Regions from separate parts of the Sutcliffiella sp. NC1 genome, predicted to be linked through region 1. Evidence: a T-box and tRNA genes for the amino acid it is inferred to sense, from the RefSeq annotation. Region 1 holds a T-box; the other holds one or more tRNA genes.
The links. The T-box of region 1 lies ahead of argS (arginine--tRNA ligase). A T-box ahead of a tRNA ligase gene usually reads a tRNA of that ligase, here a tRNA-Arg.

Region 1 (18,142 bases):
CATGAAGTAACAAAGTCTATTCGTGAATTTTTAAACGAAGAAGCGTTTATGGAAGTTGAAACCCCTATTTTAACGAAAAGTACACCAGAAGGAGCTCGAGACTATTTAGTGCCGAGCCGTGTGCATCCAGGTGAATTTTACGCATTGCCGCAATCTCCACAAATTTTTAAGCAGCTACTAATGGTATCTGGAGTAGAGAGATATTACCAAATCGCTCGTTGCTTCCGCGACGAAGATTTACGCGCTGATCGCCAGCCTGAATTTACTCAAGTCGATATTGAAACTTCTTTCTTATCACAAGAAGAAATCATTGGCATGATGGAAAGCATGATGATAAAAGTAATGAAAGAAACAAAAGGAGTCGATATTGAAACACCGCTTCCACGTATGACATATGACGAAGCAATGAGTCGCTACGGTTCCGACAAACCAGATACTCGCTTTGAAATGGAGCTTATCGACCTTTCTGAACAAGTGAAAAATAGTGGGTTCAAAGTATTTAGTGCTGCGGTTGCCAATGGTGGTCAAGTAAAAGCTATTAATGTAGTTGGTGGCGGTGCTAAATATTCTAGAAAAGATATTGACGCTTTAACAGAGTTTGTTAGTCGTTACGGTGCAAAAGGATTAGCTTGGATGAAAGTAGAAGAAGATGGATTGAAAGGTCCAATTGCAAAATTCTTTAACGAAGAAGAGCAATCAAGCTTTAAACAAACGTTACAGGCGAATGTAGGGGATTTACTACTTTTCGTTGCTGATAAAATAACAGTAGTCGCCGATGCGTTAGGAGCACTACGATTAAAGTTAGGGAAAGAGCTAGGGTTGATTGATGAGTCTAAATTTAACTTCCTTTGGGTAACTGATTGGCCGTTATTAGAATACGATGAAGAAGCTGGTCGCTACTTTGCAGCACATCATCCATTTACAATGCCAGTTAGGGAAGATTTAGAACTGCTTAATACTGACCCAGGCAAAGTTCGCGCACAAGCGTATGACTTAGTATTAAACGGATATGAGCTAGGTGGAGGATCACTTCGTATTTACGAGCGTGAAATTCAAGAACAAATGTTTAACGTATTAGGTTTTAGCCAAGAAGAGGCACAAGAACAGTTTGGCTTCCTACTAGAAGCATTTGAATACGGTACACCTCCACATGGTGGAATTGCTCTAGGTTTAGACAGACTAGTAATGTTACTCGCTGGTAGCACGAACTTACGTGATACGATTGCGTTCCCTAAAACAGCAAGCGCAAGCTGTCTATTAACGGAAGCGCCAAGTCCAGTAGCTACTAGTCAATTAACGGAACTATCGTTGTCGTTAAATGTAGAAAAAGAGTAAAATTTCCCATACGAACGTACCTTGCAGACGTTTTTTCTGTATGATATGATACAAACAACAAGTTATTCAAGTCCTGATGTGTTCGTCGTATAACCTATTGTTTTGACCGAACAATAGATTATACGGGAGCTCGGAGTTTTCAAAAGCTGCGTACATGCCTACCTACGAGTAGGACGTACAAATGCTTGAAACAGAGCACCCACCTGCTTGTAGCGGGTTCAAAACGAAGGCATCGACGACGGCACTATTGGGACTTGCATACATACGACTACTAACACATGATTTGGAGATAGAATCATGTGTTTTTTTATTTTCATAACATTACTAATAAATTGGAGTGAGCAAGATGAAAATTAATCATTTATTATTTTCAGTCTCTAATTTAAATACATCGATTACTTTTTATGAACAAGTTTTTCGAGCAAAGCTACTTGTAAAAGGAAATGAATATAAGGAAGCTAAACCACATATGAAATTTTATGATGAAAAGAACTAAAAAAATCCTATCGGCATACTTACATTTAATAAAAAGTATGTTATATTCATTTTCGGGAACAATTCAAACATAGATATGAAATTTGGAGTTGAGGATATTTTATGTTACATCAGTTTTCTCGTAATGAATTAGCAATAGGTAAAGAAGGAGTAGAAATATTAAAAAACAGTACAGTTGCTGTTTTAGGTATCGGCGGAGTTGGGTCATTCTCTGCTGAAGCACTAGCACGTTCCGGTGTTGGCCGTTTAATATTAGTAGATAAGGACGATGTCGATATTACAAATGTCAATCGTCAAGTTATTGCTTTATTGTCAACAGTTGGGCAGCCGAAAGCTGATTTAATGAAGGCGCGTATTGCAGATATAAACCCAGAATGTGAAGTTATTTCGTTAAAAATGTTCTACACAGAGGAAACGTATGAAGACTTTTTTAACTATAAACCTGATTTTGTTATTGATGCATCAGATACTATTTCGTACAAAATTCATTTAATGAAAGAGTGTTTGAAACGAAAGATCCCGATTATTTCTAGTATGGGAGCTGCCAATAAGATGGATCCTACTCGTTTCCAAGTTGCAGATATTTCAAAAACACATACAGATCCAATCGCAAAGGTTATTCGTGTTCGTCTTCGAAAAGAAGGAATTAAAAAAGGAATTAAAGTAGTGTTTTCCGATGAGAAGCCAATTGTTACCCGTGAAGATATAAATGAAACAGTTGGAAAAAAGGATGCACCAATTCGTAAAGCAAAAATGCCACCGTCCTCGAACGCATTTGTTCCGTCTGTTGCAGGACTTATTATGGCTGGACATGTCGTAACGGAATTACTTTCAGACGTGAAAATTCATCGTGTAGGCGAGCAATAAAAACAAGAAGGGAGGTTGCTAAATGCAACCTCCCAATTTTTTTAGACTAATTGCTTTGTACGAGTCAGAGCGGTGCGCCTCCGCTTTTGACAGTCTAGCTCTGGCGCATTGACCCTATCAAACTTCCCGTTCCATCCGTACGATAAGTCAACATCAACTCGCCTCTGGCTCCCAAAGCGTTTCCTTTATCTCCTACTGGAACAGTCCAGTTTGTACGGGTCAGAGCGATGCGCCTCCGCTTTTGTTATCGTCTAGCTCCGGGCGTTAGCGGCTAGCAAACTTCGCTTTCCTTCTGTACGATAAGTCAACATCAGCTCACTGACGTTCGCTGTGTTTCCTTTATCTCCGCCAGGAAAGCTCCAGTTTGTACGCCGCTGCCCAAACGCCCTCCGCTTTTGTATTTACATTACTTCGTCTTCTAGTACTGTTAGTTTTCTTGCGCGTTCCATTATTTTCACTAACATTTGGTAATCTTCTTGTATGACATCTTGCTGTTTTTCTAGTTTTTCTAGATGTTGCTGTAACTCCATATTTTTTTGTTGTAATGCTTGATTTTCTCTCTTTAATCTTTCATTTTCTAATTGCATCGTATCTTGATACGAAGACTCTTTTTGATAGGTTTGTAAAAATTGTATACAGTCGTCTAAAGTTAGTTGGTTAGTAACGGCGCTATATTTAACTGGAGCCACTTCTTCTGACAATTCAATCGTTAAAAGCGGTTCTTCTTTTTTCGGCCTCTTTATAGCACTATTAACTGCAGGAATTAATTCCACTTCCATAGAATTGGCGTCAGTTGATTGCTGAGATTTTTTCATTTTATCTAACGCACGCTTCTTTTCTTTTCGTTGTTTTTTGGCAACTGCAACAGCGTGTTCATATTTTTTACGAACTTCTGCATTCCAACGAAAACCACAAGCAGCAGATGTTCTGTTTAATTTATCTCCTACTTCTTCAAAGGCACCTAATTGTGTACCACCGTCACGTATATATCGTAATACTGTTTCTGCTAATAACAAATCTTCTTCATGAGACCATGCGTCTTGACGTACTTTCATTTTATGAAACTCCCTCCCAAAAACGGACAATTTTTTCAATAGTATTTCCAAATTGAAGGGAGAATATACGGAAATTTACATTTCTTTCGGAGCTTGGATTCCTAGTAGTCGTAAACCTTCCTCTAGAACAATTGTTACCGCTTGAACAAGTGCTAGACGACTTGCGATTTGTTCATCTTCCGTTAATACTTTCACATGACTATAATATTTATTAAATTCACGAGCAAGGTCTATCACATATTTAGCAACTTGGGAAGGTTCATAGTTTATGAAACTTTTTTCTATGACAGAAGGGAACTCTATTAATAGTTTCACAACATTCCAGCTATGTTCATCTTGTAAGCCAGTAAGAGCCGCCGCTTCTTTAAATGATGATCCTTTTCTTAATATCGAGCAAGCACGTGCATGAGTATATTGAACATAAGGTCCTGTTGAGCCTTCGAACTTTAACATTTCCTCTAACGAAAATTCAATATTGTTCATTCGTTCATTTTTTAAATCATGAAAAATGATAGCTCCAACGCCGACTATTTTTGCGACTTCTTCTTTTTCGGGAAGGGAAGGGTTTTTGGCTTCAATGCTTTTAGCTGCAAGTTCAATAGCATCGTTAATAACTTCCTCTAGTAAAACAATTTTCCCTTTACGAGTGGACATTTTTTTACCGTCTTTTAATATAAATCCAAACGGAACATGTACCATTTCATTAGCCCAATGGAACCCAAGCTTTTTTAACACGTTAAATATTTGTTGAAAATGTAGACTTTGTTCATGACCTACAACATAAACAGCTTTTTGGAAGCCGTAATGTTGTTGACGATAAAGCGCAGCCGTTAAGTCTCTCGTCGCATAAAGGGTTGCGCCGTCTGACTTTTTAATTAAACACGGAGGAAGGGAATATTCTTCTAACGAAACTACTTCTGCTCCATCAGAACTTTCTAGTAGATTTTTCTCTTGCAATAAATGAATTGTCTCTTCCATTTTGTCATTGTAAAAAGCTTCACCGTTATAAGAATCAAATTTAATTTGGAGAAGCTCGTAAATTTTGTTGAATTCCTTTAGCGATTCATTACGGAACCATTCCCAAAGATGAGTAGCTTCCTCATCATAGTCCTCAAGCTTTTTAAACCATAAGCGTCCTTCATCTTCTAAAGAAGTGTCTTTTTCTGCTTCTGAATGAAATTGAACATATAATTTTAGTAACTCTGTAATCGGGTTTTCTTTAACTGCCTGTTCATTTCCCCACTTTTCATAAGCTACAATTAGTTTACCGAACTGTGTACCCCAATCACCTAAATGGTTAATTCGAATTGGTGTATATCCACATTTTTCGGAAATGTTCGCAATCGCATTTCCGATAACAGTCGATCGTAAATGACCCATCGAAAATGGTTTCGCAATATTAGGTGATGATAAATCAATCGTAATGTTTTCCCCTTGACTTAGAGGCACTTTGCCGTAATTTTTTCCTTCTTTTAATACAGTCGTTAACACAGTTTTACTTACCTCTTGTTTATGTAAAAAAAAGTTAACGTATGGACCGTCAGCTACTATTTTTTCAAATAAAGGATGGTTCAATTTTTTGGCTAATGTTTTCGCAATTACGTTCGGAGCTTTTTTCAAATGCTTCGCAAGTGTAAACGAAGGAAAAGCAATATCGCCTTTATCTACATACTTTGGCTTTTCTATTAAACTTTCCACTTCATCAAGGGTTACGTATTGTTGAATGTGCGGATAAATTTGTTCTGCTACTAACTTTTTATACATCTTTTATAACCTCCATCTTTTTCATTCTTTTTTGATTTTACTCAACTGTTGTTGCTCGTTCATGTTCGAAGTAAATTTAAAGGACAACAAAAAAATCCCGCCTCTAAATATATAGAGACGAGATTCACCCGCGGTACCACTCTCATTGTTCATACGAACCAGCTTTATTTGTTAACGAGGTAAAATCCCCGGCTATCCATACTAAACTTCAAGATAGCTTCTCAGAAGTGCGCTTCCTTTTACAAGAGCTGTTAGGCTTCCACCATCCCTAACTCGCTATAAGCTTTTCAAGTAAAAGTACTCTCTTCCTCATCGAACAAAATATTTCATTTATTGTAAAAGATTTAGAAATAATTATCAATACTTTTTATTTTTTAATTCTTTCAATTTATGATAAACCGCATAATAATTTTTCTCTTGCCCATTTTGCTTCGGCACGAAATATTCTTTACTTTTTAATTTATCGGGTAAATATTGTTGATTGACCCAACCAGCATCGTAATCGTGAGGATATAAATAATCAATTCCTCTACCTAGATCTTTAGCCCCTTTATAGTGAGCATCTTTTAAATGTAGTGGTATATCGCCAACGTTACCACTTCGAACATCGGCAAGTGCTGCATCTAACGCTTTATAAGCAGAATTAGATTTAGGAGAGAGGCATAACTCTACAACCGCATTAGCTAAAGGAATTCTTGCTTCGGGGAAACCGACTCTTTCTGCTGCCTCTATTGCGGAAAGCGTCCGGGCTCCTGCTTGAGGACTCGCTAAACTAATATCTTCATAAGCGATAATAAGTAACCTTCTAGCAATACTAACAAGATCTCCTGCTTCGATTAATCGAGCTAAATAGTGAAGAGCAGCGTTCACATCACTACCTCGTATCGACTTTTGGAAGGCAGATAATACATCGTAATGTCCGTCACCATCTTTATCATGGTAGAAACTTTTCTTTTGTAAACATTCTTCTGCACTTTCGAGCGTTAAATGGATAACTCCGTCTTCGTCAGGTTCTGTAGATAAGACGGCTAGTTCTAAACCATTTAAAGCAGAGCGAACATCACCACCGCAGGAGAATGCAAAATGATTCATTGCTTCGTCTGTTACTTTTACATTATAGTTTCCTAACCCTCGTTCCTTATCTTGGAGAGCATAGTGTAGGACAGTTAGTATTTGTTCTGGTTCAAGTGGTTTTAGTTCGAAAATTTGACATCTGCTTCGTATGGCAGGGTTTATCGCATGGTACGGATTACTAGTCGTTGCTCCAATCATCGTAAGCAATCCACTCTCTAAATGAGGTAGTAAAAAGTCTTGTTTTCCTTTGTCCAATCTGTGAACCTCATCTAATATTAAAATGACTTTACCAGACATTTTTGCTTCTTCTACGACAATTTCCATATCTTTTTTGTTATGTACAACGGCATTTAACGTACGGTACTTATAATTTGTACTCCCAGCAATGGCCGTTGCGATGGAGGTTTTCCCAATTCCAGGTGGTCCATATAGAATCATAGAAGATAAGTGCTTAGCTTTTACCATTCTATTAATAATTTTCCCTTCTTGTACGAGATGCTCTTGTCCAACAATCTCCTCGATAGATCGAGGTCGCATGCGAAACGCTAACGGTTTATTATTCATCTATTTCACCTTCTTGCGGTTAATATTATTATTTTAATTGCTAATTAAATGGTATTTTCCATTTCTGTTTTTCTATATTCAATAAGTCAGCAGTGCTTGGGCAAAATAATTGATATTTGTCCTACATTCAATGTATCATATATTACTGTTTTATTAGAAATGTAATGTTCCTATAATTGTGCTATAATAACGGAGATTTCATATAAGTAACGGATGTTATTGAATATATATAAGTGAATTTAAGGGGTGTGGCTTTGTGAAAATCTCAACAAAAGGAAGATACGGCTTAACGATTATGATTGAACTAGCGAAAAACTTTGGTGAAGGACCATTATCTCTAAAATCGATTGCGCAAACTCATGATTTATCGGAGCATTATTTAGAACAATTAATAGCACCATTACGAAATGCTGGTTTAGTAAAAAGTATTCGTGGTGCATACGGCGGATATATTTTAGCGGACGAGCCATCTAATATAACAGCAGGAGATATAATTCGTGTACTAGAAGGACCTATTAGTCCGGTAGAAGTATTAGAGGATGAAGAGCCTGCAAAGCGTGAACTATGGATTCGTATTCGGGATGCTGTTAAAGATGTATTAGACAGCACAACGTTAGAAGACTTAGCAAATCATGATGGCGGAGATCAAGAAGCTTATATGTTCTACATTTAAAGCTCATAATGAATATAAAAGTACGTAGGAAAGGAGGTTTCACATATGGAACCTATTTATTTAGATCATGCAGCAACATCGCCTATGCATCCATTAGTTGTTGAAAGTATGGTGGAGGTAATGAATGACACGTTTGGTAACCCATCAAGCATTCATTCATTCGGTAGAAAAAGCCGTCATCTAGTGGATGAGGCGAGAAGTATTGCAGCGAGAAGTATAGGTGCCCAGGAAAATGAGATTGTTTTTACTAGCGGTGGAACGGAAGCGGACAATTTAGCGATTATCGGTGCCGCTAGAGCAAATGCAACACGAGGTAAACATATCATTACAACAACTGTTGAGCATCATGCTGTTTTACACGCGTGCGAACAACTGGAACGGGAAGGCTTTACCGTTACGTATTTACCCGTCAATGATAACGGGATAATTTCCATAACAGATTTAAAAAAGGCACTTACTAACGAAACGATTCTTGTGACGATCATGTACGGAAATAATGAGGTTGGTTCGATTCAGCCTATTCATGAAATAGGAGAGCTGTTAAAAGACCATCCTGCTTATTTTCATACAGATGCTGTCCAAGCGTTCGGTCTAGTAAATATAGATGTTCAAGATCTAAAAATTGATTTTCTTTCAATGTCCGGGCATAAAATTAATGGCCCTAAAGGTGTTGGCTTTTTATATGCTAGAGCCGGTATAAGCTTTTTACCACAAACGTTCGGTGGCGAGCAGGAACGAAAACGTCGCGCTGGAACAGAAAATGTACCAGGTATTGTAGGTTTAGCAAAAGCTATACAGCTTTCTATGAAAGAAAGTGAAGAGAAGCAAAAGCAATTTGAAAGCTTTAAGCAAGAAATGACACGGATTTGGAATGAAGAAGAACTTTCTTTTACTATAAATGGCAGTGAAAGTCACTCCCTACCACACGTGTTAAATGTACATTTTCCGGGAACAAATGTTGAGTCGATGTTAGTGAACTTAGACTTAGCGGGCATTTCAGTTTCTAGCGGGTCTGCATGTACGGCAGGGTCCATCGATCCTTCCCACGTATTAGTGGCAATGTTCGGTAGTGATTCAGAAAAAATAGCATCCTCCATTCGATTTAGTTTCGGTTACGGAAACGATATGGAGCAAATACAAAAAGCTGCAAAAGAAACCGCAAAAATAGTAAAAAGACTTTACAACAAGAAAGTAGGTGGAAACATTGGAAGAAAGAGCAAATAGTGATATTCGAGTTGTAATAGGAATGTCAGGAGGAGTAGATTCCTCTGTAGCCGCATACCTACTTAAACAACAAGGTTATGATGTAATCGGAATTTTTATGAAAAATTGGGATGACACCGATGAATTTGGAGTATGTACTGCAACAGAAGATTATAATGATGTAATCCGCGTTTGTAACCAAATTGGCATTCCGTACTATGCTGTTAATTTTGAAAAACAGTACTGGGATAAAGTATTCCAATATTTCCTAGATGAATATAAAGCAGGTAGAACGCCGAACCCAGATGTAATGTGTAATAAAGAAATAAAGTTTAAAGCATTTTTAGAGCATGCACTAGACCTAGGTGCGGACTATTTAGCAACAGGCCATTACGCGCAAGTAGAGTATCGTGATGGTGAATATAAAATGTTACGTGGTTTAGATGAAAATAAAGACCAAACATATTTCTTAAACCAATTAACACAAGAACAATTAAGTAAAGTTATGTTCCCAATCGGCACTATGGAAAAGAAAAGAGTGCGTGAAATTGCTCATGAAGCAGGTTTAGCTACTGCATCGAAAAAGGACAGTACAGGAATTTGCTTTATTGGAGAAAGAAACTTCAAAGAATTTTTAAGTGGCTATCTTCCAGCGCAACCTGGAAACATGTTAACGCTCGATGGTGAAGTAAAAGGGAAACATGACGGATTAATGTATTACACAATCGGTCAACGTCACGGTTTAGGAATTGGTGGTAGTGGTGACCCTTGGTTTGTAATAGGAAAAGACTTAGAAAAAAATGTCTTATATGTAGGACAAGGCTTCGATAATGAGCTGCTGTTTTCTGATCGCATTACTGCCACAAATATAAGCTGGGTTTCAGATGTTAAACCGACAGACGATATAAAATGTACGGCGAAATTCCGTTATCGTCAACAAGACAACGGTGTGACAGTAAGAAAGCTAGATGACGACAAAGTAGAAGTAATTTTTGACGAGCCAATTCGTGCGATTACTCCAGGACAAGCTGTTGTGTTTTACAATGGCGATGAGTGCCTTGGTGGAGCTACTATTGATGAAGTTTACAAAAATGGCGAAAAGCTTTGGTATGTAGGATAAATGATTGTAAGTAGAACTAAGAGTGGATAAACGTCCTTTGATTTCGAAACAGTAACGGACGCTATGAAAATAGAGGGGATGACGGGAAATTCCTAAGTGTCATCCTCTTTCTTTATGCTATAATGGAAAAAAATAATAATGAAAAATGGAATTTACATAGAGGTGCTATCATGAAGGACAATAATGCAATTGGCATTCAATACTTACAAGATGGAAAATATGAATTAGCGATTAAAGCATTTACGGAAGAAATTGAAAACAATCCGACTAATGCAGTTGCTTACGTGAACTTTGGAAATGTTTTAAATGCAGTTGGCGAAAAAGAAAAAGCGATGAATTTTTACAAAAAAGCACTACAGTTAGATGAGAAAATGGCCGCTGCTTACTATGCTTTAGGCAACAACTACTTTGAGCATGAAGATTGGCAACATGCGAAGGAAATGTTTGAAGCAGCTATGAAAAACGGTTTACAAAACGACGGAGATACGTTGTTTATGTTGGGGATGACTTTACTAAAGTTTGATCAACCAAAATTGGCACTTCCTTATTTTCAGCGAGCGGTAGAATTAAAACCAACCGATATGGAAGCACGTTTTCAATACGGATTATGCCTTGCTCAACAAGGGCTATTAGAAGAAGCAATTGAACAACTAGAAGAGGTTGTTAAGCATGACGATCAACACGCAGATGCTTTTTATAACTTAGGAGTTGCATACGCGTATACAGAAAACAAAGAAAAATCATTAGAAATGTTAGATAAAGCAATAGAAGTGCAACATGACCATATTTTGGCGGCACATGCGAAAAAAATTATTTTAGAAAACTAGTAAGACGGAGGGATAGAACATGCACCAAAACTCCCTTGATTTGTTTCAAGAAAATGAACTTTATATGAAAGGAACACATCTCGTTACAATCTTTCATAACGAGGATAATCTGTATTCGGTTGTTAGAATAAAGGTGAGCGAGACGAATGTTCCTTATGAGGAAAAAGAAGCAATTGTAACTGGATATTTCCCAAAAATTCATGAAGATGAAACGTATACTTTTTTTGGTGCATTAAAAGATCACCCTCGTTTTGGATTACAGTTTCATGTTGAGCATTTTCGTAAAGAATTACCGCAAACAAAACAGGGGGTTATCCAATATTTATCTAGTGACATATTTACCGGCATTGGGAAAAAGACTGCAGAAAATATAGTGAATGCTATAGGTGAAAATGCAATCTCAAAAATATTGGAAAACCCTTCTATTTTAGCTGAAGTTCCTAAGTTGTCTACTGAAAAGGCGAAAGATGTGTATAAAACATTAATGGAACATCAAGGCCTAGAAAGAGTAATGATTGCCCTTTCACAGCTTGGATTTGGACCGCAACTTACAATGAAAATTTATCAAACATATAAAGATGAAACACTCCAAATTATTCAAACGAATCCATATCAATTAGTAGAGGATGTGGAAGGAATTGGTTTTAGTCGTGCGGATGAGCTAGGAAAACAAATAGGTATTACTGGCACAGATCCAAGTCGTATTAGAGCTGGTTGTATGTATACGCTTGAACAAGTTTCACTTCAAGAAGGACATTGTTTCGTAACGAAGGAACAGTTAATGAAAAGTGTTTTTTCGTTACTAAATAGTTCCAAATCAGAAAAAGTAACATTAGACGACATTTCTCGGGAAATATTGCATGCGATAGAAGAGGGGAAAATAATGGGGGAAGATGAACGTATTTATCTACCTTCGTTATATTTCTCTGAAAAAGGGTTAGTAAAAAATATTAAGCGAATATTGGAGCAAACTCAGTATGAAGAGCAATTTCCTGAATCGGAATTTTTAAAATCACTTGGTCGGTTAGAAGAAAGATTAAAGGTTCAATATGCTCCTTCGCAGAAACAAGCAATACAAAAAGCGTTATTGTCCCCAATGATGCTATTGACTGGTGGACCAGGTACAGGTAAAACAACTGTTATAAAGGGTATAGTAGAGCTATATGCTGATTTACATGGTTGCTCGCTCGACCCAAAGGATTATGATAAAGATGATCCTTTTCCGATTCTTTTAGTAGCACCAACAGGACGTGCTTCTAAACGGATGAGTGAAGCAACAGGATTACCTTCCTTAACTATTCATCGCCTTCTCGGATGGAATGGCTCTGAAGGATTTCAATTTGATGAAGAAAATCCAGTTCCTGGTAAATTGTTAATCGTTGATGAAGTATCGATGGTAGATATTTGGCTTGCTCATCAGCTTTTTAAATCTTTACCGAACGATATTCAAGTTATCTTAGTTGGTGACGAAGATCAGTTACCTTCAGTTGGTCCCGGACAAGTTTTAAAAGATTTGTTAGCTTCAAAGGCAATTCCAACTGTTGCGTTAACTGACATATATCGTCAAGAAGATGGATCTTCCATTATTGACCTTGCACATGATATGAAAAACGGGATGATCCCACGAGATATCTCGACACCTAAAGTAGACCGTTCTTTTATAAAGTGTCAATCTGGACATATATTAGATGTTGTAAAGAAAGTGTGTGCCAACGCGATGAAAAAAGGATATACGGCACGTGATATTCAAGTGTTAGCACCGATGTACCGAGGTAACGCTGGAATCGATAAATTAAACGAGACTCTTCAAGAATTGTTTAATCCGAAGTCAGAGCAACGACGTGAAATAGCGTTTGGTAATGTAGTTTATCGGACAGGTGATAAAGTATTACAACTAGTTAATCAACCAGATAGTAATGTTTTTAATGGCGATATGGGAGAGATTGTTTCCATTTTTTATGCTAAAGAAAACACCGAAAAACAAGATATGGTGATCGTTTCTTTTGACGGAAACGAAGTAACGTATACGAAACAAGACTTGGGACAGATAACTCATGCATATTGTTGCTCTATTCATAAATCACAAGGAAGCGAATTTCCTATTGTCGTCCTCCCTGTTGTAAAGAGTTATTACCGAATGCTTCGTCGTAATTTACTTTACACTGCTGTGACACGTAGTAAACGATTTTTAATTCTTTGTGGAGAAGAAGAAGCGTTGCAAATTGGAGTGAATCGAACAGACGATCAACTTCGCCAAACTTCCTTAACGGAAAGACTAAAGAGTGATGCAACACATGCTCAATTAGAGGATGAAGATGATGAACTATTAAAAGAAGTGCCATTTGCAAAAGATGCATTAATTGGGATGGAAGGTATATCTCCATACGATTTCATGGAAAAATAAAAATAATTCAAAACTGACTTTGGACAAGTCAGTTTTTTTAAACCTTTAACATACCGATAAAAGTCAGATCCTAAACTATTACTTAAAGTTAATCTTTTACATGGAAATGGTTTTGCAGTATTTATGATAGCAGGCTTGCAAAAGATATAAATGTTCGAAAAGAGGTGGTTCCTTTTGCGAACATTTTCTAGAACAATTGGGATGCACGCGTTTGATTCAGAAACAGCTGTAACAGTAGGTCGAGTCGTTGACTTTTGCATCGAGGAACCTGGACAAATTAAAGGACTACTAATAAGTGGAAAAGGTTTATGGAAGCGAAATAAATTTCTTCCGTTCGAACACATTTCTTCATTTGGAGATACAGGGGTTATGATATGTGGCAACAACCTCATGTCGGTACAGAAAGAAGCAAGAGGCCAAGTTTTTTTCGACCATTTCCATGGTGTTAAAGGGAAAATGTTCCTTTCTGAAGAAGGCGATAAGCTTGGTTTATTAGATGACGTATATTTTGATGAAAAGCAGGGCACAATCGTAGGGTATGAAGTAACGGACGGTTTTTTTGCAGATATAACAGAAGGTAAGAAAATAATTCATTATCCTTCAGACCTCATAATTGGAAAAGATGCCGTCGTTGTTACCGTAACATCATAAACACGAGAGGTGTCTAATAAAGTGGAACTTGTTTGTCCTAATTGTAAAAGTAAAGACGTCGGCAAAATTGGTGTGAATCAATATTATTGTTGGGGCTGTTTTATTGAGCTTTCTGTTTCAAAAGGAATTGTGCATACTCATCAAGTGGAAGAAGATGGTACGCTAAGTTCACTGGATGATTTGTTTCATGAGGACGATCGCCGTATCAGTATGTAAAATTAAAAGGAGTGAGTCGCATGAACAGAGCTATGACTTCATTGTTACTAATTGGGTTAGGTGCAGCTGCAACTCAACTTGGGAAAAATGAGCAAGTTAAAGGATTTGTTGGAGATATGACTTCAACTCGTAATATGAAAAGAATGAGGAAGCAAATGAAACGTGTGTTTTCTTAATATATGAGAAGCCGTCCTAATTGGACGGCTTTTTCTTTTTTTGGTAAAAGCACGATTATCCTATTTTACGGACTGTAGTTTTGTTCCTCTGTTTGGGAAGAATAAAAGTGGTAATCTCCCTTCAACTCCTTAAACACTATAAAAATAATGTAAGCATACCGTACATAGTTTTATTTTTACACGAATAAGATTTCATAACAACCTTTGGAAAGGGGCTATCTGAATGGAATACGAGTTACGTTGTAAAGAAAGTGCGTACCCTTGTGAAGTGACAATTGATGAGGATAATTGGCGTTTTACAGTTCGTAAAGCTGATACTAGTGGAGAATACTTTAATTCTCCGGAAGAGTTAATTAGCTGGGTAGAATCCAATTGGAGTACGAAAGATTTTCATGACGAAGAGCAATTTTTAAAAATGCTTCAAGAAATAAAAAGCTATTACGCAAGATGAACGGTTTTCTATTAATATAAGACATTTGGAATAAGATGTGTTGGAGGGAGATTACGGTGGTAAAAACAAGGGAAGATTTACTTGCAAGTGACACGAAAAATGTTTGGCATTCTATGAAGCCATTCCAACCAAATAGCACAGTGGTAATGAAGGAAGCGTCTGGTGCATGGGTAACAGATATTGATGGAAAAAGATATTTAGATGCAATGTCAGGCTTATGGTGCGTGAATGCGGGGTACGGCAGAACAGAGTTAGCAGAAGCAGCATACAGTCAATTAAAGGAGTTAGCCTATTATCCTTTAACGCAGAGTCACATCCCCGCGATTAAGTTAGCAGAAAAATTAAATGAATGGTTAGGGAATGAATACGTATTTTTCTTCAGTAATAGTGGTTCTGAGGCAAATGAGACGGCGTTTAAAATCGCTAGACAATATCATTTGCAAAAGGGAGAGAATAATCGATATAAAATTGTATCACGATATCGCTCCTATCACGGAAACACTCTCGGTGCGATGGCAGCCACTGGCCAAGCGCAAAGGAAATATAAATACGAACCGTTAGCAACGGGTTTTCTTCATGTCCCACCTCCAGATACATATCGAGTGGAGGAAGGAAATGGGGAGCTCTTAAAGTCTGTGCAAGCAATTGACGATGCAATGACTTGGGAGCTTAGTGAAACGATTGCAGCAATGATAATGGAACCAATCATAACGGGTGGGGGTATTTTAACTCCTCCAGAAAATTATTTACAACAAGTGAAAAAAACATGTGAAAAGCACGGTGCACTACTAATTGTAGATGAAGTAATTTGTGGCTTTGGTCGAACAGGGAAGCCGTTCGGATTTATGAACTATGGTGTAAGGCCAGATATAATTACAATGGCAAAAGGAATTACGAGTGGTTATATGCCGCTTGCTGCTACAGCTGTTAAAAAGGAAATTTATGAAGCGTTTAAAGGTTCGGAGGAATATGACTATTTTCGTCACGTTAATACGTTTGGTGGAAGTCCAGCCTCTTGCGCCGTTGCATTAAAAAATTTAGAGATTTTCGAACGAGAAAATTTAGTTGAACGTTCCGCACAAAAAGGGAAACAATTATTATCGGAGCTAAAGCAACGACTAAGCGATCATCCTTTTGTTGGAGATATTAGAGGAAAAGGATTGCTCATTGGTATTGAGCTAGTTTCCGATAAACAAACAAAAACACCGTTAGATGTTGAAAGAGTCAATAAAGTTGTAACTCGCTGCAAAGAAAAGGGAGTATTAATCGGAAAAAATGGTGCCACTGTAGCAGGTTACAATAACGTAATTGCCCTAGCACCCCCTCTAAACTTAACGGATGACGATTTGACCAAAATTATTGAAACAGTTTCAGCTAGTTTTGTGAATTTATAGGTAGAAGAGGCAGAGGCTGAGACAAAACTAAAATAATCATGATGAAAAACGAACAATCGCCAAACTAGCGAAGTATATTTCCGGAGCGGGTTATTTCCGCTCTACTTTTTTTGTTCGTTTTTTACTTTGATAAAAAATAGTTATGTCCCAACCTTCTATTTTTAAGCCTTTATTTCTTCTTTCCCCTCGTTCTGTATAAATTTAGCAATCCGATTAACAATAAGAACAGGGGGGAGTTATCTTTGACTAAACAATGGAAATGGATATATCGACTAGCTATCACGTTACTCGTTTTTATTATCCTATTTGTTTTAATGAAACTTAGCCCACTATGGCAACCAATCTTAAAAGTTATAGTTGCAGTTTTTATTCCGTTTATCATCAGTGCTTTTATTGCTTATTTACTACATCCGTTTGTTGAAAGAACCCACGACGCAGGGTTACCCCGTCCATACGCTATATTAATTATCTATTTTTTATTTTTTGGCGGAATAGGACTCGCAATATATAAAGGCACACCTTTAATTATTTCTCAGCTTAAGGAACTTGCCGATAATTTCCCTGAAGTTGCAAATACATACCGTGGATGGATAGAAAGGATACATTCTAGTACTTCACGATGGCCAGATGGTATTCACGAGCGGATTGAACTTCTAGTTACCGATTTTGAGGCATTAATTGCTGATTATACGGCGAAAATTATTAATGGCATAAAAGGATTACTAAATTCTATATTCGTAATAATAGTGATACCTTTTGTAGTTTTTTATTTATTAAAGGATTATGACTTAGTAAAGCGAACCGCATGGTATCTCACTCCAAGGAAATGGAGAAAAGGTGGCATTGCCTTTTTAAAAGATGTTGATATATCACTCGGAAATTATATACGTGGTCAATTATTAGTTTGTTTAGTAATTGGGCTTTTGGCAACTATAAGCTTATGGCTAGCAGGAATGGAATATCCATTAGTACTAGGTATTATTATAGGGGTTACAAATATCATCCCGTATTTCGGACCGTTTATTGGTGCCTTACCTGCAGTTATTATTGCGGCAACGATATCAGTAAAGATGGTAATCATTGTTGCAATAATAATTTTTGCATTACAATTTACAGAAGGAAACATTTTATCGCCGTTAATAGTAGGAAAAAGCTTACACATACATCCTGTTATTATTATTTTCGCATTATTACTAGGCGGAGAAATTGGTGGTATTATAGGCTTAATTGTAGCCGTCCCTATATTTGCTGTTTTAAAGGTAACTATTATGCATATTAGTAAGCATTTCATCTAAATTGGCAAGGATACCCCCACTTCAATCGTGTGAAGGGCCGTGTGAAGGGCGTAGTCCAACGATAAGTGGGGTGGAATTGCCGTCAGATACGGTATGGTACAGTAAATCGTAAGGTTTTGTACCATAATAAGTATCTGAAACATCAGCCTTGCCCTCCTTTCTCTTTTTTCGTTATGTACCTTCCACTAAAGTTTTTAGTATAATTTAGTTAGTGAAAGGTGGTGAAAATAATGTCTACCATTACTGCAAAAATACAAATCTATGTTTCTGATAGTCAAGCTGATAGTCTAAAAATAACAACTAATGCTTATCGTAAGGCTTGTAACTGGTTATCGAAACACATATTCGAAACGAAAAATCTAAATCAAGTAAAACTTAACGACTTATATTATTTTGATTTACGAAATCAATTTGGACTAAAAAGCCAAATGGCTCAATCTGTGATGAAAACTGTAATCGCCCGCTACAAGACAGCAAAATCGAATGGACATGAATGGTCTTTGATTGGATTTAAACTTCCAGAATATGACCTTGTGTGGAATCGTGATTACTCACTAACCCAAAATCAATTTAGTGTG
Region 2 (11,744 bases), 1.6 Mb from region 1:
CTTCGTCAGCTTCCTTCGCTCACGTCCTCATGTACGCTTTTGTACACTCCGGCGCTCGCTCAGTCGCTTCCTCGACCTGCTCGCTTCTAATTTGTCTTAGTATTCAACCTAAAATTAGGTTTCGTTGATAACAGCGAATTGTTATCATTAGAAAATTACTAAGATGAACGATACTTGTGAATGTATCTTGATTACTTATATTATCTAGTTTTCAAAGAACATGGCTACTGACTTCAATCACATCGTGATTAGCTTCGTAGCTTAACCTTCATGCTACTCTTGCTGCTTAAGGAATCCATCATCGTGGATTTCACTTGCAGACGCAAGCGCAATATTAATAGAGAGAATGATCTCTCAAAACTAAACAAAACAATGAGCGTGATTTTCCTTAGAAAGGAGGTGATCCAGCCGCACCTTCCGATACGGCTACCTTGTTACGACTTCACCCCAATCATCTGTCCCACCTTAGGCGGCTGGCTCCAAAAGGTTACCCCACCGACTTCGGGTGTTACAAACTCTCGTGGTGTGACGGGCGGTGTGTACAAGGCCCGGGAACGTATTCACCGCGGCATGCTGATCCGCGATTACTAGCGATTCCGGCTTCATGTAGGCGAGTTGCAGCCTACAATCCGAACTGAGAACGGTTTTATGGGATTGGCTCGACCTCGCGGTTTTGCTGCCCTTTGTACCGTCCATTGTAGCACGTGTGTAGCCCAGGTCATAAGGGGCATGATGATTTGACGTCATCCCCACCTTCCTCCGGTTTGTCACCGGCAGTCTCCTTAGAGTGCCCAACTAAATGCTGGCAACTAAGAACAAGGGTTGCGCTCGTTGCGGGACTTAACCCAACATCTCACGACACGAGCTGACGACAACCATGCACCACCTGTCACTCTGTCCCCCGAAGGGGAACGCTCTATCTCTAGAGGTGGCAGAGGATGTCAAGACCTGGTAAGGTTCTTCGCGTTGCTTCGAATTAAACCACATGCTCCACCGCTTGTGCGGGCCCCCGTCAATTCCTTTGAGTTTCAGTCTTGCGACCGTACTCCCCAGGCGGAGTGCTTAATGCGTTAGCTGCAGCACTAAAGGGCGGAAACCCTCTAACACTTAGCACTCATCGTTTACGGCGTGGACTACCAGGGTATCTAATCCTGTTTGCTCCCCACGCTTTCGCGCCTCAGCGTCAGTTACAGACCAGAGAGTCGCCTTCGCCACTGGTGTTCCTCCACATCTCTACGCATTTCACCGCTACACGTGGAATTCCACTCTCCTCTTCTGCACTCAAGTCTCCCAGTTTCCAATGACCCTCCACGGTTGAGCCGTGGGCTTTCACATCAGACTTAAGAAACCGCCTGCGCGCGCTTTACGCCCAATAATTCCGGACAACGCTTGCCACCTACGTATTACCGCGGCTGCTGGCACGTAGTTAGCCGTGGCTTTCTGGTTAGGTACCGTCAAGGTGCGAGCAGTTACTCTCGCACTTGTTCTTCCCTAACAACAGAGCTTTACGACCCGAAGGCCTTCATCGCTCACGCGGCGTTGCTCCATCAGACTTTCGTCCATTGTGGAAGATTCCCTACTGCTGCCTCCCGTAGGAGTCTGGGCCGTGTCTCAGTCCCAGTGTGGCCGATCACCCTCTCAGGTCGGCTACGCATCGTTGCCTTGGTGAGCCGTTACCTCACCAACTAGCTAATGCGCCGCGGGCCCATCTGTAAGTGTTAGCCGAAACCAACTTTCAATATAGTACCAGGAGGTACTATATATTATCCGGTATTAGCTCCGGTTTCCCGAAGTTATCCCAGTCTTACAGGCAGGTTGCCCACGTGTTACTCACCCGTCCGCCGCTAACTTCTTTAAAGCAAGCTCTAAAGAAGTTCGCTCGACTTGCATGTATTAGGCACGCCGCCAGCGTTCGTCCTGAGCCAGGATCAAACTCTCCGTAGAGTATTTGATTGCTCAAAATGTTGCTGACTTATCGTCAATTTATTGTTTTGTCGATTTTAAAAACCGACTTGCACGCTATTGTTTTGTTTAGTTTTCAAAGAACATTTTATTGGAGCGGGTGATGGGAATCGAACCCACGACATCAGCTTGGAAGGCTGAGGTTTTACCATTAAACTACACCCGCTAAATTATATTTCAAATCGGGAAGACAGGATTTGAACCTGCGACCCCTTGGTCCCAAACCAAGTGCTCTACCAAGCTGAGCTACTTCCCGTCTACTATTTTAAAAATAATGGCGCGCCCGAGAGGACTCGAACCCCTAACCTTTTGATCCGTAGTCAAACGCTCTATCCAATTGAGCTACGGGCGCTCGTTTTAGCGACTTATCTATAATATCATTTCGTTTTTACTAAGTCAACACTTTTTTTATTTTATTTCTTTCGATGCGGTCGAGAAGACTCGAACTTCCACGGGATTACCTCCCACTAGGCCCTCAACCTAGCGCGTCTGCCATTCCGCCACGACCGCTCAAAAATACGATGGTGCGGGTGAAGGGACTCGAACCCCCACGTCAAAGACACTAGATCCTAAGTCTAGCGCGTCTGCCAATTCCGCCACACCCGCTTTTATAAGTTGGCTGGGCTAGCTGGATTCGAACCAACGCATGACGGAGTCAAAGTCCGTTGCCTTACCGCTTGGCTATAGCCCATAAATATTATAGTGGCGGTCCCGACGGGAATCGAACCCGCGATCTCCTGCGTGACAGGCAGGCATGTTAACCGCTACACCACGGGACCTCTTGTTATAATAAATTTTTTAAATAAAGATTGGTTGCGGGGGCAGGATTTGAACCTACGACCTTCGGGTTATGAGCCCGACGAGCTACCGGACTGCTCCACCCCGCGACGATAAAATAGGTCACAATTCCACGCTTCCAAACCGTTTTACCGGACTGTCGCTTCCTCTTCTGGTAGTTCTGAGAAGTTGAATGCGTTGGGGCAACCTTTAGCGTATTCGTTGAATTATTTCTCACCACTACATGACGGGACCCCTAAAACACAAAAACTTCTTTAGGGATAGAAATGGGAGGCAAAACTTTTGTTCTGCATCCCATTTTCCTTAATATGACCCGTACGGGATTCGAACCCGTGTTACCGCCGTGAAAGGGCGGTGTCTTAACCGCTTGACCAACGGGCCAAACATATGATGGCGGAGAAGGAGGGATTTGAACCCTCGCGCCGCTTACACGACCTACACCCTTAGCAGGGGCGCCTCTTCAGCCACTTGAGTACTTCTCCGTATGGCTCCACCAGTAGGATTCGAACCTACGACCCTTCGGTTAACAGCCGAATGCTCTACCGCTGAGCTATGGTGGAATAATAATTATGTTTACTTTTACGAGAAACGGTTTTAGTTGAACCGAATGTCCTCGTCTCAGGAAGCCTAATCAAGCAGCGGCTCGCCGAGTACAACTCGCAGTAATTTCATCGAAGCAATTGCTCGTTGCTCTACCGCTGAGCTATGGTGGAATAATAATTATATTTACTTTTACGAGAAACGATTTCAGTTAAGCCGAATGTCCTCGTCTCAGGAAGCCTAATCAAGTAGCGGCTCGCCGAGTACAACTCGCAGTAATCTCATCGAAGCAATTGCTCGTTGCTCTACCGCTGAGCTATGGTGGAATAATAATTATATTTACTTTTACGAGAAACGATTTCAGTTAAGCCGAATGTCCTCGTCTCAGGAAGCCTAATCAAGTAGCGGCTCGCCGAGTACAACTCGCAGTAATCTCATCGAAGCAATTGCTCGTTTCTCTACCGCTGAGCTATGGTGGAATAGTGAACCATTTGTCCAAAACATTATGAGTCGGACAAGTTTTATTTTACTTTCACTTCTTTAAAATGTCAAGGCTATTCAAGATAGGAATTTTTCCTAATTTTCCGAAGTGCCTTAGCTTTTGTGAGAAGCGACCTTGATAATTTATCACATCTGAAAACAGAAGTCAATATTTTATTTTTCTTGTAATCTCCCTTTACACTTCCCGCATACGTAACGGTTAATATCAACCTTTCTTCTCCTTCTATATTGTAATCCACAGCCAGTACATTCATAGTGTCGATAGCTGCCAGTTGTACGCTTTTGCTTCAACCCTTCTATCGGTTGGCAAAACCTTGGTGCCCCCACTTTTTTTAGAAGTACTTTGAAATCTTGATCCCTATGTTGATAGCCTTTTCCTTGAATATGCAAATGATAATGGCAAAGTTCATGTTTTATTATTCCAATGAGTTCATCCAGTCCGAACTCTTCATAATACTTTATGTTTAATTCTATGTCGTTTGTATGCGTTAAGTACCTTCCACCTGTTGTTCGCAGCCGATGATTAAAGTAAGCTCTATTTACGAACGGCCTTTGGAAGTATTCCAATGAAAGTTCTTCTACTAACATCTGTACTTTTTGATCATCCATAACAATCCCTCACTCGAACCAATACGTAATAAAATGCATAGTATGATAATACCTTAAAAAAAGATAAAGGTGGTATGCATATGCCTACATGGTTTATGAAACAAATGCAACGTGCCTACAAAGAAAAAAATCGATATCAAATAAAGCTTTTAAATCAATGTTGGTATTTTTATTATGAAAAACAAAACACAACAGATATAAAAGAAGACTAGACGAACTAGTCTTCTTCTCTATTTAAACCGTTTGTAGTTCTGGTTGTAACATAGTTAGAGCTACTCGGCCTTTTTTCACATCCACATCTTCTACCCATACAGTAACAATATCTCCTACCGAAACAACATCTAGCGGATGCTTAACATATTGATTACTAAGTTTGGAAATATGCACTAAACCATCCTGTTTAACACCGATATCGACAAAAGCACCAAAATCTACGACGTTTCTTACCGTGCCTTCAAGCTCCATGCCAGGTAATAAATCTTCTAATTGAAGTACATCTTGTTTTAATATCGGTTTAGGCATATCATCCCTCGGATCTCTTTCTGGTCGTACTAGAGATTCCATTATATCTCGTAACGTTACTTCACCAATTTCTAATTCTTCCGCCATTTGTTTTACATCTAACTCTTTTATCGCAGCTTGTAATTGTTCCGTTCCTATGTCACTGACCGACAAATTCAGTTTATCCAATAATGTTTTTGTCGCACTGTAGCTTTCAGGGTGAATGCTCGTGCGATCGAGTGGATTTTTCCCATCGATTACTCGTAGGAACCCAATACATTGCTCAAAAGTCTTAGCTCCTAAGCGAGGAATCCCTTTCAATTCTGATCTACTCGTAAAACGTCCTAGTTCCTCACGCTTTTTTACAATATTCGTTGCGACCGTTTTAGATAATCCAGATACATATTGCAATAGCGAGGTAGATGCGGTATTAACATTCACACCAACTTGGTTAACAACCGTTTCGACGACAAAGTTTAACGACTCTGCTAATCGTTTTTGTGTTACATCATGCTGATATTGACCAACCCCAACTGATTTCGGATCAATTTTTACTAATTCAGCTAAAGGGTCTTGAAGTCTACGAGCGATCGAAGCTGCACTTCTTTCCTCTACTTGTAGGTCAGGGAACTCTTCACGGGCCAATTCCGAAGCAGAATAAACACTTGCTCCTGCTTCATTTACAATTAAGTAGAAAGTGGATAGTCCATTATCTTTTAACACCTCTGCAACAAGCTGTTCTGTTTCTCTCGATGCCGTACCATTTCCTACCGCAATTACTTCGACATTATATTTTGTTATTACTTTTATCATTTCATCTTTTGCTTGTTGACGTTTATTTACGGGTGCATGCGGATAAACAACTCCTATATGCAGTAACTTTCCAGTTGCATCAACAACAGCAAGTTTACATCCTGTCCGATAGGCAGGGTCTACACCAAGTACAACCTTGTCTTTTAATGGTGGTTGCAACAGAAGTTTTCTTAAGTTTTCGGAAAATATATGTATCGCCTGCTCTTCCCCTTTTTCCGTTAACTCTTTTCTAATTTCTCGCTCAATTGCTGGTTCAATTAACCTTTTATAACTATCCTCCATTGCTTCCTTCACAATGATTGTAGCCGGAGAACTTGAAGTTTTGACGACTCGCTTTTCTAAAAAAGTATGTATTTTATCAACAGGAGCCTTTATCGAAACTTTTAATATCTCTTCTTTTTCGCCGCGATTTAAAGCTAAAATGCGGTGAGGTAAAATTTTGCCCACTGGTTCTTCATATTCATAATAAATGGTATATACTCCACGCTCATCTTTTTCTTCATCTTTTACTGATGAGGTAATAACACCTTGTTTAAAAGTAATATCACGAATCCATTGACGGAAAGAAGCATCATCTGAGACAACTTCCGCGATAATGTCTTTTGCTCCTTGGATAACTTCTTCAACTTCTCTCACTTCTTTTTCTTCTGAAAGGAATTTAGAAGCTTCTTCTTCCACCTTTACATTTAGAGGAAATGTAAGTAACCAATTGGCGAAAGGCTCTAATCCTTTTTCTTTTGCTACAGTCGCTTTCGTTCTTCGTTTCTGTTTATAAGGTCTGTATAGGTCTTCTACTTGCTGAAGCTTGTCCGCTTTCATTATTTGACTTTTTAACTCTTGCGTCAGCTTCCCTTGCTCTTCTATAAGACGAAGTACTTCTTCTTTTCTTTTCTCAATATTTTGCAAGTACTGCCATTTCTCAAAAATATTTCGAATTTGCACTTCATCTAACGAACCCGTTTGTTCTTTTCTATATCTGGCTATAAAAGGGACTGTATTGCCTTCCTCAATCAATTCAATGACTTTTTTTACTTGCCCTTTTGGAATTTGTATATCATGAGATAGCTTTTGCAACAATTGCTGTTCTTTTTCATTCCATTCCAACCTACTAACCTCCTAGTCAATCCTTCTATATTCATCATATCAAAATCTTTCTAAAACAACAAAAGAGCATATAGATACAAACATTGCCCTTAAATGTTAATTTATCATAATCATGATTGCTGCTTGTCCTAGATGTAACAATAAAAATTTATAGTTTCATAAAACGAAGAAAAAGGCTAACAAGTCGTTAGCCACTATAAAAATTCCCCTGATATTATCGTTACGTCATCTTCCCCTTCATTTGAGTGATACTTTACTAGTTTCATCAGTAAGGAAGGTGGTAACATTCCTTTTAAGTAATTTCGAACAGAAGGAATTTCAATTCCATCAGAGTATATAAAGAATCTTGTACCTGCCTCGTAAACATAAGAATGTGTTTTCATTTTCAATGGTTTACCGGACAAGTATCCTTTCACCGGTAACGGATATATTAATTTTTCATCAGGAGGATATAAAAAAAAGCGAATATTTCCGATACAGCTGTATTCCAGCCTTTCCTGTTCGTAATACACTTTAAGTATAGAGACAGCCGCTCCTCTTTTTAATCGCAAACTTTTATTACATTCTTCCATAATAGTGGCGACATTTTCGTTTTCATATTCCCTCGCCACTTCAACTACAGATTTAGATGATTCGTAGGCATACTCACCACTACCAAGCCCATCAGCTACTACACATATGAAAAAGTCATTCGTTGCGTTAATGTAGTAACTATCTCCACAATAATATTTACCATTCTTCGCATTTTGATATGCACTCACTTGTACATGACGATGTGTTAGTTGTTCGATCATGTTAAAATCTCCGAATCTAATTGTTCTTTCCCTATTGCCTTTTTCAGTTTTTCTAAAGCTTTCCTCTGTAGTCTAGAAACGTGCATTTGGGAAATACCGAGGCGATCACCCGTTTCTTTTTGACTTAAGTTTTCAAAAAAGATACATTCAATAATTTGACGTTCTCTTTCCGATAGAACAAAAAAGGCTTTCTTAAGTAACAGTCGGTGGTCTACTTTTTCATATCCATCTTCTGTTGAGCCAACTACATCCAATATCGTTACTGTACTACCGTCAGAATCCGCTTCAATCGCGTTATCAACCGATAGCGTTTGATAGTTTTGCCCCATCTCCATAGCTTCTAGCACTTCTTCTTCTGAAACCTCTAAAAACTCAGCTATCTCTATTACTTTCGGCGACCTTTGGAATTTTGTCGTTAACTCCTCAACCGCTACTTTTATACGGGGACCAATCTCTTTAATTCTTCTGGGCACATGTACGCTCCAAGTTTTATCTCGCAGGAACCTTTTTATTTCTCCAATAATAGTAGGAACTGCAAATGCTTCAAAACTTCTTCCAAAACTCGCATCATAACGCTTCATCGCCCCTAGAAGCCCTATCATACCAACTTGGGATAAATCTTCATGGAACGCTTTACCTTTTGAATATTTCCTAGCAAGCGATTCCACAAGCGGTTTATAGTGCTCCACTAATTGTAATTGGGCCTCTTTACATTCATTTTGTTGATATTGGAGTAGTAGCTGGTCAACATCTAGTTTATTGGGCTGAGACTTTTTCTTCATCCCATTCCACCTGCTCTCCTTGTAGATACTTTGTCATAAACACCGTTACGCCTTGATTATTGTGCACTTTGACGGTGTCCATTAGCGTTTCGATTAGGAATAGTCCTAAACCTCCTTCAGGCAAAGTTTCCACAGGGTGGGATTTCGAGATTGGACCAAGTTCATTTTTGATTTCTTCAAAATTAAAGCTTTGGCCATTATCCGCAACAACTAACTCTAGACGATTAGCATAGACACCGAATCCGATACGGATATTCCCACTTTCTTCCCCCTGATAAGCGTGGTCCACTACATTCGTACAAGCTTCACTTATTGCGATTTTCATATCTTCTATTTCATCATAGGAAAATCCCATGCGATTTGCGATTCCAGAGAGGGATAACCGAATGACTCCCACGTATTCTGGTTTAGCTGGGTATACCATCTCAATATAATCGTACGTGCGATTCATCTTTTTCTGCACCACCTTGAACTTATTTTACTTTCATAATTCCAGCTAAGCCTGTTATATCAAATAATCTTTTTAAACGAGAAGATAAACCTGTCAGCACGAACTCTCCCTCGTTTTCTTTAACTAATTTAAAAAAACCTACAAACATACCTAAACCAGTACTGTCCATATAACTAACTTCAGATAAATCAAACACAATTTTGCCATTAAAGTCATGTAATATAGGACTTACACTTTCCTTAATTTTCGGAACAGTAAAAGCATCTATTTCACCAGTTAAGAAAACGGTCGTTTGTTCGTTTTCTGCATTAATCTGGATATCCATATTCATCAGCTCACCCCATTAAAAAATAGTTATCTATTGTATAAAAGGATATTACTACCCATTGTTTTCGAGACTAGCACACTCACTACTGTTTTAATACCCGTTTTTACTCATATTAAACACTTCTTTTTAAAATGATTAGTGTAAAATCATCACGTAATGAAAAGTGTTGTAATTTCTCTAACTTTTTAAATACTGTTTCCGCTATTTGTTGAGGATGTTCATCAATACTTTCCTGAATCATTTGAGTAATAAGGTCAATTTCAATAAATCCATCTTCCGTTCTACACTCCGTAACACCATCCGAATACAGCACTACCATATCGTTCTTTTGGATTTGTTTTTCATATTGAACATACTTAGCCTTTGGGTCTACACCTAGCACAATACCTCTTGCCTCAATTTCAACAAACTCACTTGTATCCGAATCGTAATACAAAGGTGGTTCATGCCCCGCAGATGAATACGTAAATAGATGGTCATTTAAGTCATACATTCCATAAAACATCGTAATAAACATACTTGCATCAATATTTTGTTCAACCACTCTATTTAAGTTGCTTAGTATATAAACAGGATCTTTACTAGTATCAGATACACTGTCCATTGCATACTTAATCATCGACATGCACATTGCTGCTGGTATCCCTTTTCCTATAACATCTGCAATTGCAACACCGAAAGAATGATCGTCTTGTAAAAAGTGAAAATAGTCACCACTCATCTTTTTAGCAGGAACACTAACTACACCAATTTCCACCTCAGGTAAATTAGGGATTTTCGTCTCTAATATTGTCTGCTGCACTCTTGCTGCTATATCAATTTCCGTTTGCAATTCTTGCTGTCTATCTATTAAACTTTGATGACCACGATATGCTATTCCGTACCCTATCATTACTTCTAATAAAAAATCTAACGAATGAAGTATATCATCTGCTATTTCAGGTGAAAGATTTTGTAGCATCGATTTATGTACACTAATTATTTCATCCGGAGAAATCTTTTCAGCTAATAATTTTCTACTAAATTCTTGACCTCTATATAAGATTTCCTCCGATTGGTCTCGTAAATAAGCAGATAGAATCTCTTTATATGTCTTTTCAAAGCCTTGTAGCTTCATAAGTCTACCTCCTAGATTATCGAACCCATTTCACCGCCTCGATTCGAGTACCTTCTCCAACATTAGAGTCAATTTGAAAGTTATCCATTAACCGCTTAACACCAGGAAGCCCCGCTCCAAGCCCCCCAGAAGTGGAATATCCATCTTCCATCACTTGCCTAATATTAACAATTCCTGGGCCGTTATCTTGCGCAATAATACGCAGCCCCGTTTTATTATATTCCGTCACTGCTTCTAAACAAACTTGACCTGTTCCCGCATATAAATAAATATTTCGCGCTAACTCGGAAATAGCAGTAGTAATTCTCGCCTGGTCAACCGTACCAAAGCCCATTTCTTTCGCCACATTTCTACCCATTTGACGAGCCGCTACTATATCCCACTCATTTCTAATCGTAACACAGGATTGGACAGTCATCTTTCTAATCCTCCAATTCCTGTTGTAATTTCTCCAAACCTTTTTCTAGATCAAGCGCTGTTAACACTTCATCTAAATGAATGCCCAATTCTACTAGAGTAATAGCTACTGCAGGCTGAATACCAGTAAGAACAACTTGGGCTCCCATTAATTTGGACATACTTATAACGTCACCTAATACTTTCGCAATAAAAGAGTCAATCATATCGATTGATGTTAAATCAATTACAACTCCACTTACTCCTGTCTCATGAATCCGATTTAAGAGATCTTCTTGGAATTGTAAAGCTGTCTGATCATCTAATTCCCACTGAATTGAAATTAGAAGACAGTCGTAAAGTTTTAAAATAGGTATTCTCAATGACGATCCCCCACATTCACTATCGTTCTATTTGTCATTTCTAATGCCGCTTCCATCCCTTTTTTCAATGAATTTTTCGTAATAATTTGGTCAAGGTTAATGCCTAAATTCACTATCGTTTGAGCAATCTCTGGACGAATACCTACTAACAGGCAGTTAGCACCAACAAGTCTAACTGCTTCTGCTGCTTGAATGATATGTTGCGCAACCATCGTATCTACTACCGGAACACCAGTTATATCAATTAAAACTACTTCCGCACGATGTTTTACTACTCCTTGTAGTAAATTTTCCATAATTTGTCTAGCTCTCTCTGTATCGATTGTACCAACTAACGGCATGACAGAAATTCCTTCAAATACTGGAATTAAAGGCGCAGCTAATTCCTGTAGAGCAATCTTTTGCATTGAAACTGTATGCTCCCATGAACCAGTGTATGTTTTTATTATTTCATCTTGAACTGGTTTCAGCCAATTGTCTAAGTCTGATTGCAACTTTAGTTTAAGTGTGTCATCTTTTTGAACAGACATTAGTTCAAATATAGTATTTTTAAATACTGTTAGTCCTTCGGTTACATAAATTAACGGCCATCCGAAACGAATAATTCGATTTGCAAAATCATGTAAAACGGTAGAAAGGTCATCTAAATCTTGACTAATATTATT

Region 2: it has a tRNA-Arg gene. The T-box ahead of argS (arginine--tRNA ligase) is inferred to sense a tRNA for this amino acid. The anticodon was not compared.

What each region holds. Positions count from the first base shown of each region.
Region 1 covers NZ_CP115153.1:3,566,778-3,584,919, reverse strand. The annotation lists gene aspS (aspartate--tRNA ligase) at 1-1,335, shown strand, start outside; RNA gene ssrS (6S RNA) at 1,403-1,593, shown strand; partial or broken gene O1A01_RS18805 (VOC family protein) at 1,682-1,783, shown strand; gene O1A01_RS18800 (tRNA threonylcarbamoyladenosine dehydratase) at 1,933-2,697, shown strand; gene O1A01_RS18795 (RsfA family transcriptional regulator) at 3,099-3,752, opposite strand; gene argS (arginine--tRNA ligase) at 3,828-5,516, opposite strand; T-box leader at 5,627-5,838, opposite strand; gene O1A01_RS18785 (replication-associated recombination protein A) at 5,874-7,154, opposite strand; gene cymR (cysteine metabolism transcriptional regulator CymR) at 7,411-7,827, shown strand; gene O1A01_RS18775 (cysteine desulfurase family protein) at 7,873-9,051, shown strand; gene mnmA (tRNA 2-thiouridine(34) synthase MnmA) at 9,074-10,150, shown strand; gene O1A01_RS18765 (tetratricopeptide repeat protein) at 10,321-10,977, shown strand; gene recD2 (SF1B family DNA helicase RecD2) at 10,997-13,381, shown strand; gene O1A01_RS18755 (PRC-barrel domain-containing protein) at 13,556-14,032, shown strand; gene O1A01_RS18750 (hypothetical protein) at 14,054-14,248, shown strand; gene O1A01_RS18745 (YrzQ family protein) at 14,269-14,424, shown strand; gene O1A01_RS18740 (hypothetical protein) at 14,648-14,875, shown strand; gene O1A01_RS18735 (aspartate aminotransferase family protein) at 14,911-16,269, shown strand; gene O1A01_RS18730 (AI-2E family transporter) at 16,512-17,564, shown strand; gene O1A01_RS18725 (RNA-guided endonuclease InsQ/TnpB family protein) at 17,795-18,142, shown strand, end outside.
Region 2 covers NZ_CP115153.1:244,660-256,403, reverse strand. The annotation lists rRNA gene O1A01_RS01410 (16S ribosomal RNA) at 393-1,944, opposite strand; tRNA gene O1A01_RS01405 (tRNA-Gly) at 2,055-2,128, opposite strand; tRNA gene O1A01_RS01400 (tRNA-Pro) at 2,145-2,218, opposite strand; tRNA gene O1A01_RS01395 (tRNA-Arg) at 2,238-2,314, opposite strand; tRNA gene O1A01_RS01390 (tRNA-Leu) at 2,389-2,472, opposite strand; tRNA gene O1A01_RS01385 (tRNA-Leu) at 2,485-2,568, opposite strand; tRNA gene O1A01_RS01380 (tRNA-Gln) at 2,579-2,653, opposite strand; tRNA gene O1A01_RS01375 (tRNA-Asp) at 2,666-2,741, opposite strand; tRNA gene O1A01_RS01370 (tRNA-Met) at 2,773-2,849, opposite strand; tRNA gene O1A01_RS01365 (tRNA-Glu) at 3,070-3,141, opposite strand; tRNA gene O1A01_RS01360 (tRNA-Ser) at 3,152-3,242, opposite strand; tRNA gene O1A01_RS01355 (tRNA-Asn) at 3,246-3,320, opposite strand; gene O1A01_RS01350 (SprT family protein) at 3,955-4,410, opposite strand; gene cmpA (cortex morphogenetic protein CmpA) at 4,491-4,622, shown strand; gene O1A01_RS01340 (Tex family protein) at 4,645-6,828, opposite strand; gene O1A01_RS01335 (PP2C family serine/threonine-protein phosphatase) at 7,023-7,622, opposite strand; gene sigB (RNA polymerase sigma factor SigB) at 7,619-8,404, opposite strand; gene rsbW (anti-sigma B factor RsbW) at 8,379-8,855, opposite strand; gene O1A01_RS01320 (STAS domain-containing protein) at 8,878-9,186, opposite strand; gene O1A01_RS01315 (PP2C family protein-serine/threonine phosphatase) at 9,296-10,300, opposite strand; gene O1A01_RS01310 (anti-sigma regulatory factor) at 10,317-10,718, opposite strand; gene O1A01_RS01305 (STAS domain-containing protein) at 10,723-11,079, opposite strand; gene O1A01_RS01300 (STAS domain-containing protein) at 11,076-11,744, opposite strand, start outside.